Regions from separate parts of the Streptomyces sp. NPDC002640 genome, predicted to be linked through region 1. Evidence: predicted binding sites of a transcription regulator. Region 1 holds the regulator's gene; the other holds the start of a gene.

Region 1 (5,500 bases):
GCAGCCACAGTTCGCCGGCCGAGACGTAGACCACGCGGCTGCCGTCGGTGGCGGCGTGCCGCGCGTAGAACACGTCGTCCCCGACCGGGGTGTGGCGGCGCAGGTCGGAGCCGTCGGCGAGGGAGGAGTACAGGGCGCCGACACCCTCGTGGTCGGAGAGGAACGCCAGGCGCTCCCCCACCCACAGGGGGTTCTCGATGTTGCCGTCGAGGTCCTCGTGGAGGCGGGCGAACTCGCCCGGCGTGTCCTCGGACTCGATCCACAGCTTGCCGGCGGTACCGCCGCGGTAGCGCTTCCACCAGGCCGCCTCGCGGCCCATCGGCGCGGAGAGCAGCACGGTGCGCGGGCCGAACGCGACGTCGCCGACGGGGCCGTACGGCAGGGTTTCCGCCGGGCCGCCGTCCAGCGGCACGGCCCGTGCCCACGAACGGCGCAGGGTGGCCTGTCCGTGCGCGGAGGTCACCAGGACCCGTCCGTCCGGGGTCCAGCCGCGGACCCGGGTGGTGGGCGCGCCCCAGTGGGTCAGCCGTCGCGCGGGGCCGCCGTCCACGGGCGCGACGTACGCCTCGGGGGCGCCGTCGCGGGTGGAGGTCCACGCGACGTGGGCGCCGTCCGGGGAGATCCGCGGGTGGTTCACCGGCTCGTTGTCGGCACTGACCCGCCAGGCACGGCCCCCGTCGAGGGGGGCGACCCAGACGTCGTCCTCGGCGGTGAACGCGACGAGGTCGCCGTGCAGGTGCGGGAAGCGGAGGTATGCGGGAGCGAGCGTCGAGGCAGACTCAGTCACCCCGTCAGCCTAAGCACCCGGGCTCCTTCCCCAACAGGGGTTTCCCGCACCCGTGCCGCCCGGCGGCACGTTTGCCCGCGGTGCGTACGGCACGCCCGCGCGGACGGCACGGGACCGCCAGGACCGCGGGACCGCTAGGACCAGCGTCCCGTGCGGCCGAGGAGGAGGGCGACCGCGGCCGTCCCCGCCGTGGAGGTCCGCAGCACGCTCCGCCCCAGCCGGTAGGCCCCCGCCCCCGCCTCCGCGAACAGCTCCAGCTCCTGCGGCGAGACCCCGCCCTCGGGGCCGACGACCAGCACGATCTCCCCCTCCGCCGGGAGGGCCGCCGTCGCCAGCGGCTCCCCGGGGTACTCCCGGTCCTCGTGCAGCACCGCCGCGAAGTCCGCCCCGGCGAGCAGCTCCGCGACCCACTTGCCGTTGGCGAGCTCCGCGACCTCGGGGAACCGGGTCCGCCGCGACTGCTTGCCGGCCTCCCGCGCCGTGGCCCGCCACTTGCCCAGCGCCTTGGCCCCCCGCTCACCGCGCCACTGCGTGATGCACCGCGCCGCCGCCCAGGGGACGATCGCGTCCACCCCGGTCTCGGTCATGGTCTCCACGGCCAGCTCGCCCCGGTCGCCCTTGGGCAGCGCCTGCACGACGGTGATCCGCGGGCTCGGCGCCGGCTCCTCCCGCACCTCGGTGAGCTGGCCGACGAGCAGCCGGTCCTTGCCCTCCGCTGCCTGGACGACGCCCTCGGTGAAGCGCCCCCGGCCGTCGGTGAGCACCACCGCCTCGCCGGGCTGGAGGCGCTTCACGGACACGGCGTGCCGGCCCTCGGGCCCCTCCAGCAGGAACGTGGGCCCGCCGGGGACGAGCTCGTCGACGACGAAGACGGGGGCGGTCACGGCGCCTCCAGGTGCGGTGGAACGGGGTGGGCGGTCGGAAAGGTACGACGGGGGCTGGAAATACCGGGAGCCGCCACGGCACGAGGTCCGCGGCGGCTCCCGGTGGGGCGCCTCAGCGCCCGTTGAACGCGTCCTTGAGACGGGAGAACAGTCCCTGCTGGCCGGGCTGGAACTGCCCGGTGGGCCGCTCCTCGCCGCGCAGCTTGGCCAGCTCGCGCAGCACCCGCTCCTGCTCCGGGTCCAGCTTGGTCGGCGTCAGCACCTCGACGTGGACGATGAGGTCACCGCGTCCGCCGCCGCGCAGGTGGGTGACGCCGCGCCCGTGCAGCGGGATCGACTGCCCGGACTGGGTGCCCGGCCGGATGTCGACCTCCTCGTGCCCGTCGAGCGTCTCCAGCGGCACCTTGGTGCCGAGCGCCGCCGCCGTCATCGGGATGGTCACCGTGCAGTGCAGGTCGTCCCCGCGCCGCTGGAACGTCTCGTGCGGCAGCTCGTGGATCTCGACGTACAGGTCGCCCGCCGGGCCGCCGCCCGGGCCGACCTCGCCCTCGCCGGCGAGCTGGATCCGGGTGCCGTTGTCCACGCCGGCCGGGATCTTCACGGTCAGCGTCCGGCGCGACCGGACCCGCCCGTCGCCCGCGCACTCGGGGCACGGGTTGGGCACGACCGTGCCGAAGCCCTGGCACTGCGGGCAGGGCCGCGAGGTCATGACCTGGCCGAGGAACGACCGCGTCACCTGGGACACCTCGCCGCGGCCGCGGCACATGTCACAGGTCTGCGCGGAGGTGCCCGGCGCGGCGCCCTCGCCGTGGCAGGTGTTGCACACCACGGCCGTGTCGACCTGGAGTTCCTTGGTGGTCCCGAAGGCCGCCTCGGTGAGCTCGACGTCCAGCCGGATCATGGCGTCCTGGCCGCGGCGGGTCCGCGAGCGCGGTCCGCGCTGCGAGGCCGTGCCGAAGAAGGCGTCCATGATGTCGGAGAAGTTGCCGAAGCCGCCGGCCCCGAAGCCGCCCGCGCCCGCGCCGGCGCCGCCGGCCTGGGAGAGCGGGTCGCCGCCGAGGTCGTAGACCTGCTTCTTCTGCGGGTCCGAGAGCACCTCGTAGGCGGCGTTGATCTCCTTGAACCGCTCCTGCGTCTTCGGATCGGGATTGACGTCCGGGTGCAGCTCGCGCGCGAGCCTCCGGAACGCCTTCTTGATCTCGTCCTGGGACGCGTCGCGGCGCACGCCGAGTACGGCGTAGTAGTCCGTGGCCACTTACGACTCCGCCAGGATCTGTCCGACGTACCGTGCCACTGCGCGTACTGCTCCCATCGTTCCCGGGTAATCCATGCGGGTCGGTCCGACCACGCCGAGCTTGGCGACTGCCTCGCCGCCCGAACCGTAGCCCACCGACACGACGGACGTGGAGTTGAGCCCCTCGTACTCGTTCTCATGACCGATACGGACGGTCATGGCCGAATCCTTCGCCTCGCCAAGGAGTTTGAGGAGCACGACCTGCTCCTCGAGGGCCTCCAGGACGGGCTGGATGGTGAGGGGAAAGTCATGTGTGAAACGGGTCAGGTTGGCGGTGCCGCCGATCATCAGCCGCTCCTCGGTCCGCTCGACGAGCGTCTCCAGCAGGGTGGAGAGCACCGAGGAGACCGTGCCGCGGTCCTCCGGGTCGAAGGCCTCCGGCAGGTCCTGCACCAGCTGCGGGACGTCGGTGAACCGGCGTCCCGTGGTCCGGCTGTTGAGCCGGGCGCGGAGGTCGGCGAGGGTGTTCTCGCCGATCGGGGCGGGGCAGTCGATCATGCGCTGCTCGACCCGGCCGGTGTCGGTGATCAGCACCAGCATCACCCGGGCCGGCGCGAGCGCCAGCAGCTCGACATGCCGCACCGCCGAACGCGTGAGCGACGGATACTGGACAACCGCGACCTGGCGGGTCAGCTGCGCCAGCAGCCGCACCGTGCGGGCCACCACGTCGTCGAGGTCGACGGCGCCGTCCAGGAAGTTCTGGATGGCCCGCCGCTCGGGCTGGGTCATCGGCTTCACGTCGGCCAGCCGGTCGACGAAGAGCCGGTAGCCCTTGTCCGTGGGGATCCGCCCCGCGCTGGTGTGGGGCTGGGCGATGTAGCCCTCCTCCTCCAGCGCGGACATGTCGTTGCGCACCGTCGCGGGGGACACACCGAGGTTGTGCCGCTCGGTGAGGGCCTTGGAGCCCACCGGCTCCTCGGTCCCGACGTAGTCCTGGACGATGGCGCGCAACACCTGCAGCCTGCGTTCACTCAGCACCGCGCACACCTCCGGATGTCGGCTCCGCCTCACCGCTTCTGCCCCTTGCGTCGACTGGCACTCTGCCTTCGCGAGTGCCAGTCGTCCTCAGCCAGTGTACGGCCGGGGGGTACGGCGCGGGCAAGGGCGGTCGCCGTGCGGTCCCGATAGCGTCGCCCCATGAGCGTGACCTGGGAAGCCCCTGGTGGGTGGGAAGACCTCGGCTGGGAGCCGCTGGCCCCCGGAGTGGGGCGGCTGCGGCTGCCGGTGTGGGACTGCACGGTGGGTCTGGTGGCGGGTGCCGAGGGGGCGTTGCTGGTGGACGCCGGTTCGAGTGTGGCGGAAGGCACCCGGATCCGCCAGGAGGCCGAGGAGCTGCTGCGGGCGGGACAGCCGGCCCCCGGTCCGGAGGGCGCCGGGCGGGGCACCGGGCGGCGGGTGACCCATGTGGCGCTCACCCACCCGCACTTCGACCACGTGCTGGGCACCTGCGTCTTCGCCGGGGCGGAGGTGTTCGCGGCGGTGGGCGCGGGCGCGCCGCTCACCTCGGACGACGGGCGGGACGCGCTGCGGTCCGACGCGGTGGCCAACGGGCTGACCGCGGAGGCGGCGGACGGCGCGCTGGAGCTGCTGACCGCGCCGGGGCACGAGGTGCACGACGACCACGTGCTGGACCTGGGCGGCGGCGTCCGGCCGCTGCTGGCCAACGTGGGGCCGGGGCACACCGCCTACGACCTCGCGGTGCTGGTGCCCGGACCGCGGCCGGTGGTGTTCTGCGGCGACCTGGTCGAGGAGTCCGGCGCCCCGCAGGCCGGCCCGGACGCGGTGCCCTCACGCTGGGCGGCGGCGCTCACCCGGCTGCTGGAGCTGGGCGGCGAGGACGCGCTGTACGTGCCGGGGCACGGGGCCGTGGTGGACGCCGCGTTCGTGCGGCGGCAGCGCGAGGAACTGTCCCGGAGGTTCGGCACGGCCTGGTGAGGCAACGGCCTGCTGAGGCGGCACGGCCTGGTGAGGCGACGGCCTGCTGAAACGGCACGGCCTGGTGAGGCGGCGCGAGGGCGTGTCGTGTACCCACCGGTCGGGATTTCTCCTATCGTCGGCCGAATGCGCCAGTACTCCGCCGACCTCACGCCGCCGTGGAAGAAGCCGAAGCCGGTGCCCGAGGTGCCGGCCGAACCCGGTCTGGTCGTGGAGGACCCGGCCACCGGGTTCTGCGGCGCCGTCGTCGGCTGCGAGGCCGGCACGGTGACCCTGGAGGACCGGCACGGCAAGCACCGCGTCTTCCCGCTGGCCCCGGCCGCCTTCCTCCTGGAGGGCCGCCCGGTGACCCTGGTCCGCGCCGCGGCGGGCGCCCCGCGCCGCCCCTCGCGCACCGCCTCGGGCTCGGTGGCCGTCCCCGGCGCCCGGGCCCGCGTGGCCCGCGCGGGCCGGATCTACGTCGAGGGCCGGCACGACGCCGAACTGGTCGAGAAGGTGTGGGGCGACGACCTGCGGATCGAGGGCGTGGTCGTGGAGTACCTGGAGGGCGTGGACGACCTGCCCGCCGTGGTCGCCGAGTTCGCCCCGGGCCCCGACGCG
Region 2 (5,500 bases), on a different contig from region 1:
CGTGCGGTTCCGGCCGGTGGCCGGCGGCCGCCGGCGGGTCAGTGCAGGCGCATCAGCGACGCCGCGTCGTACGGCGTCATCTCGTCCGTCCGCCCGCCGAGCAGCTTGGCGCCCCACTCGGGGTCCTGGAGCAGCGCGCGGCCGACCGCGATCAGGTCGACCTCCTCGCGCTCCACGCTGTCCAGCAGGTCGTCGACGGCCCGCACCGGCGCGCCCTTGCCGGTGAAGGCGTCGGTGAAGTTGCCGTCCAGGCCGACCGAGCCCACGGTGATGACCGGCTTGCCCAGCAGCTTCTTCGTCCAGGCGGCCAGGTTGAGGTCGGAGCCCTCGAACTCGGGCAGCCAGTAGCGGCGGGTGGAGGCGTGGAAGGCGTCCACACCGGCCTCGGAGATCGGGCGCAGCACCGCCTCCAGCTCCTCCGGCGTGGTCGCCAGCTTCGCGTCGTACGCGTCGGACTTCCACTGCGAGAAGCGGAAGATCACCGGGAAGGTGGGCGAGACCGCGGCGCGGACCGCCTCCACGATCTCCACCGCGAACCGGGTCCGGGCGACGGCGTCGCCGCCGTAGGCGTCGGTGCGGCGGTTGGTGCGCTCCCAGAGGAACTGGTCGATCAGGTAGCCGTGCGCGCCGTGCAGCTCGATGCCGTCGAAGCCGACGCGCTCGGCGTCGGCGGCGGCCTTGGCGAAGGCGGCGACGGTGGCGTCGATGTCCTCCTGGGTCATCGTCCGGCCGTTCGGCGAGGCCTCGCCGTTCAGCAGGAGGCCCGACGGGCCCTCGGACGGGGCGTCGGGGAACGCGCCGCGGCCGTCCGGGCGGGTCATGCCGACGTGCCAGAGCTGCGGGACGATCTTGCCGCCCTCGGCGTGCACCGCCTCGACGACCTTGCGCCAGCCGGCCAGCGGCTCCTCGCCGTAAAAGCGCGGCACCCGGGTGCTGTCCCCGGCGGCGGGGCGGTCGACATAGGTGCCCTCGGTGACGATCAGGCCCACCTGGGCGGCGGCCCGCCGCCGGTAGTACGCCACCACGTCCTCGCCCGGCACGCCGCCCGGCGAGAACTTCCGGGTCATCGGCGGCATCACCAGGCGGTTGGGCAGCGTCATGCCGTTGACGGTGAGCGGGCGGGACAGGACGCGGGAGGCGCGGTCGGCGATCTCGGCACCGGAGGTGACGGTCACGTGGGGCTCCTTGGGGGAGGGACAGTCATGGCGGCGCGGGCGCCCACCGGTCCGGCGAGCGTCCGCGTACTTGTGCGAACCAGTCGGTATGCGCTGGCATTCCCGCCTCCGCGAGACCCGCCTCACGTCCCGATCCATGAGGGGAGGGGCGCGGGCGCCGGGAACGCCGAAGGGCGGCACCCCTGGTGGGGGTGCCGCCCTCGGGCGTCACGCGTGGTCCGGTCGCGGACCGTGGAACCTCGAGCCGTCAGGCTCAGAAGTCCATGTCACCGCCCGGCATGCCGCCCGGAGCGGCCGCGGCGGCCTTCTCCGGCTTGTCGGCGATGACGGCCTCGGTGGTGAGGAACAGCGCGGCGATGGAGGCGGCGTTCTGCAGCGCGGAACGGGTCACCTTCGCCGGATCGATGATGCCCTCGGCGATCAGGTCGACGTACTCGCCGGTCGCGGCGTTGAGGCCGTGACCCGGGGTGAGGTTGCGGACCTTCTCCACCACGACGCCGCCCTCGAGGCCGGCGTTGACGGCGATCTGCTTCAGCGGGGCCTCGAGCGCGATGCGCACGGCGTTGGCGCCGGTCGCCTCGTCACCGTCGAGCTCCAGCTTCTCGAAGACCTGGGAGGCCTGCAGCAGGGCCACGCCACCACCGGCGACGATGCCCTCCTCGACGGCGGCCTTCGCGTTGCGGACGGCGTCCTCGATGCGGTGCTTGCGCTCCTTGAGCTCCACCTCGGTGGCGGCACCGGCCTTGATGACCGCGACACCGCCGGCGAGCTTCGCCAGGCGCTCCTGCAGCTTCTCCCGGTCGTAGTCCGAGTCGCTGTTCTCGATCTCGGCGCGGATCTGGTTGACCCGGCCCTGGACCTGGTCGGCGGAGCCGGCACCGTCGACGATGGTGGTCTCGTCCTTGGTGATGACGACCTTGCGGGCGCGGCCCAGGAGGTCCAGGGTCGCGTTCTCCAGCTTGAGGCCGACCTCCTCGGAGATGACCTCGCCGCCCGTGAGGATGGCGATGTCGCCGAGCATGGCCTTGCGGCGGTCGCCGAAGCCCGGGGCCTTGACGGCGACGGACTTGAAGGTGCCGCGGATCTTGTTGACGACCAGGGTCGACAGGGCCTCGCCCTCGACGTCCTCGGCGATGATCAGCAGCGGCTTGCCGGACTGCATGACCTTCTCGAGGAGCGGGAGCAGGTCCTTGACCGAGGAGATCTTGGAGTTGGCGATGAGGATGTACGGGTCCTCGAGCGACGCCTCCATGCGCTCCATGTCGGTCGCGAAGTACGCCGAGATGTAGCCCTTGTCGAAGCGCATGCCCTCGGTGAGCTCGAGCTCCAGACCGAAGGTCTGGGACTCCTCGACCGTGATGACGCCTTCCTTGCCGACCTTGTCCATCGCCTCGGCGATGAGCTCGCCGATCTGGGTGTCGGCGGCGGAGATGGACGCCGTGGAGGCGATCTGCTCCTTGGTCTCGATCTCCTTGGCCTGCTCGAGCAGGGCGCCGGAGACGGCCTCGACGGCCTTCTCGATGCCGCGCTTCAGGGCCATCGGGTTGGCGCCGGCCGCCACGTTGCGCAGGCCCTCGCGGACCAGCGCCTGGGCGAGAACGGTCGCGGTGGTCGTACCGTCGCCGGCGACGTCGTCCGTCTTCTTGGCGACTTCCTTGACCAGCTCGGCGCCGATCTTCTCGTACGGGTCCTCGAGCTCGATCTCCTTGGCGATGGAGACACCATCGTTGGTGATCGTGGGGGCGCCCCACTTCTTCTCGAGGACGACGTTGCGGCCCTTGGGGCCGAGCGTCACCTTGACGGCGTCCGCGAGCTGGTTCATGCCGCGCTCGAGGCCGCGCCGTGCCTCCTCGTCGAACGCGATGATCTTGGCCATGTGAAGTGGTCCTCCCAGGACTGGGGGTGATTCCTTCGGACCGCGCCCGCGCCCGCGACGGACGGCCTGCGTGCCGGACGGTTCCTTCCCGCCTCGGCAACGCGGACCTCACCGACCCGGTCCATCGTTGTCACTCTCACCTTCAGAGTGCTAACGCAATGATTAGCACTCGACCCTGCCGAGTGCAAGACGCTCCCGGAATCCCGCCCTGTTTTCCGCCCTCCGGACACCCCACCGGGCGAGGAGCGGCCCGGCGACGGCGGCGAGGATCCGCAGCGTCCCGGCGGCAACCGGCACCCGGCGGGAGGCCCGCCGCGGGCCGGGTGCGGCCCCGTCCCGCAGCGGTCCCCGCGGCGGCGCGTGGGAGTGGGTCGCGGGGCGCGGGCCGCCGGTCGTGGGCCGCGGCGAGGACGCCCGAGCAGGACGAGGCACGGAGGGGGAAGGACGGGGATCGAGGGAGGGGGCGGGGACCGACGGGGCGCGGGCACGGCGTAGGGCCCGCGCCCCCGAGGGGGTGCGGGCCCTACGTCACGTCAGGATGTTCGGTCGCTGCGTTCAGCCGGCCAAACGGACCATGTCCGCCTGCGGCCCCTTCTGGCCCTGCGAGATCTCGAACTCGACCCGCTGGCCTTCCTCGAGGGTGCGGTAGCCGTCCATCTGAATCGCGCTGTAGTGCACGAAGACGTCCGCACCACCGTCGACCGCGATGAAGCCGTACCCCTTCTCCGCGTTGAACCACTTGACGGTGCCCTGAGCCATGCCTAACTCCCCTATTACTGGCCCTTGCACAGATCCGCACTTCGCGGATCCGGGTCAGACCTCACCCGCCGCCCAGGCGGCGGGCGTGCGCCGGAACGCGTCGACCGCGGCTGAATGTATCTGCCCAACTGCCCTCTGCAACAGGTCAATCGGACGACAATTCTGGTGGGGCCCGGTCAGCGGTATGCCGAGAAATCGCCGGAATTCAGGGCAAGTCCGGGCGGACAGAAGGAGCGAACCGCGCAAAGGACCCGCGGAGTTTGGCTGCATCTTGTCGGGCCGGAGGCAGGAACTCATCGACGCCCGGCCCGAGTTCGGCGCGGGGTACCCCAACTGTACCGCGCCCAATCATGCAGAATCGCCCTCCCCTGTCGGCGGCGGTATGCGACGCCGGCATGAACGGGGGAGGGCGATACGGAAAGCGCGGGTAAAGCGAAAGCGATCAGGCGCCGCCGGCCACCGCGGGAATGATGGAAACGCTGCCGCCCGCGGGGGTGGCGGTCTCCAGTCCCTGCTCGAACCGCACGTCGTCGTCGTTGACGTAGACGTTGACGAAGCGCCGCAGCTTGCCCTGGTCGTCGAGGACGCGGGCGGCGATGCCGGTGTGGTTCTTCTCCAGGTCGGCGATGACCTCGCCCAGGGTCGCGCCCTCGGCGCTCACCTCGGCCTGGCCGCCGGTGTAGGTGCGGAGAATGGTCGGGATGCGAACGGTCACGCTCATGGGGGTCTGACCTCCGGTCACGGTGAGGCTGGGTACGGGGCTGGCGGGGCGGAGGTCAGGCGAGGCCGGCCTCACGGAAGGAGTCGAGGCTGGGACGGATGGTGGCGGTCAGTCCCTGGTCGGCGACCGCGTCCAGCGTCTTGAGGCCGTCACCGGTGTTGAGGACGACGGTGGTGAGCGTCGGGTCCAGCAGCCCGTTCTCGATCAGCTTGCGCGTCACGCCGACGGTCACGCCGCCCGCCGTCTCGGCGAAGATGCCCTCGGTGCGGGCCAGCAGCCGGATGCCGGCCACGACCTCCTCGTCCGTGACGTCCTCCACCGCGCCACCGGTGCGGCGGGCGATGTCCAGCACGTAGGGACCGTCGGCCGGGTTGCCGATGGCCAGCGACTTGGCGATGGTGTCCGGCTTCTGCGGGCGGACCACGTCGTGCCCGGCCTTGTAGGCGACCGAGACCGGGGAGCAGCCGGAGGCCTGGGCGCCGAAGAGCTTGTACGGCTTGTCCTCGACCAGGCCGAGCTGGATCAGCTCCTTCAGACCCTTGTCGATCTTGGTGAACTGCGAGCCGGAGGCGATCGGGATCACCAGCTGGTCCGGCAGCTGCCAGCCGAGCTGCTCGCAGATCTCGAACGCCAGCGTCTTCGAGCCCTCGCCGTAGTAGGGCCGCAGGTTGACGTTGACGAAGCCCCAGCCCTCGCCGGCCGGGTCGCCGATCAGCTCGGAGCAGAAACGGTTCACGTCGTCGTAGTTGCCCTCGATGCCGACGAGCTCGCCGCCGTAGACCGCGGCCATGACGACCTTGCCCTGCTCCAGGTCGTGCGGGATGAACACGCAGGACCGGAAGCCGGCCCGGGCGGCGGCCGCGCCGACGGCGCCGGCCAGGTTTCCGGTGGAGGAGCAGGAGAGCGTGGTGAAGCCGAAGGCGCGGGCCGCCTCGAGGGCCTGGGCGACCACACGGTCCTTGAAGGAGT

Evidence for each region. The regulator HrcA, encoded in region 1, represses chaperone genes, less so after heat shock. The targets are predictions, from matches to a motif close to TTNGCACTCNGNNNNNCNGAGTGCNAA.
Region 2: groL (chaperonin GroEL) is a predicted target of HrcA. The motif match lies at 3,214-3,240, and genes of this name have one in related genera.

Annotation. Positions count from the first base shown of each region.
Region 1 is NZ_JBSFVZ010000015.1:95,200-100,699, forward strand. It holds gene ACWD3O_RS20490 (16S rRNA (uracil(1498)-N(3))-methyltransferase) at 922-1,671, opposite strand; gene dnaJ (molecular chaperone DnaJ) at 1,784-2,926, opposite strand; gene hrcA (heat-inducible transcriptional repressor HrcA) at 2,927-3,943, opposite strand; gene ACWD3O_RS20505 (MBL fold metallo-hydrolase) at 4,103-4,900, shown strand; gene ACWD3O_RS20510 (DUF3097 domain-containing protein) at 5,027-5,500, shown strand, end outside.
Region 2 is NZ_JBSFVZ010000003.1:307,258-312,757, forward strand. It holds gene ACWD3O_RS06070 (NADH:flavin oxidoreductase) at 39-1,175, opposite strand; gene groL (chaperonin GroEL) at 1,429-3,051, opposite strand; gene ACWD3O_RS06080 (cold-shock protein) at 3,607-3,810, opposite strand; gene ACWD3O_RS06085 (MoaD/ThiS family protein) at 4,253-4,531, opposite strand; gene thrC (threonine synthase) at 4,587-5,500, opposite strand, start outside.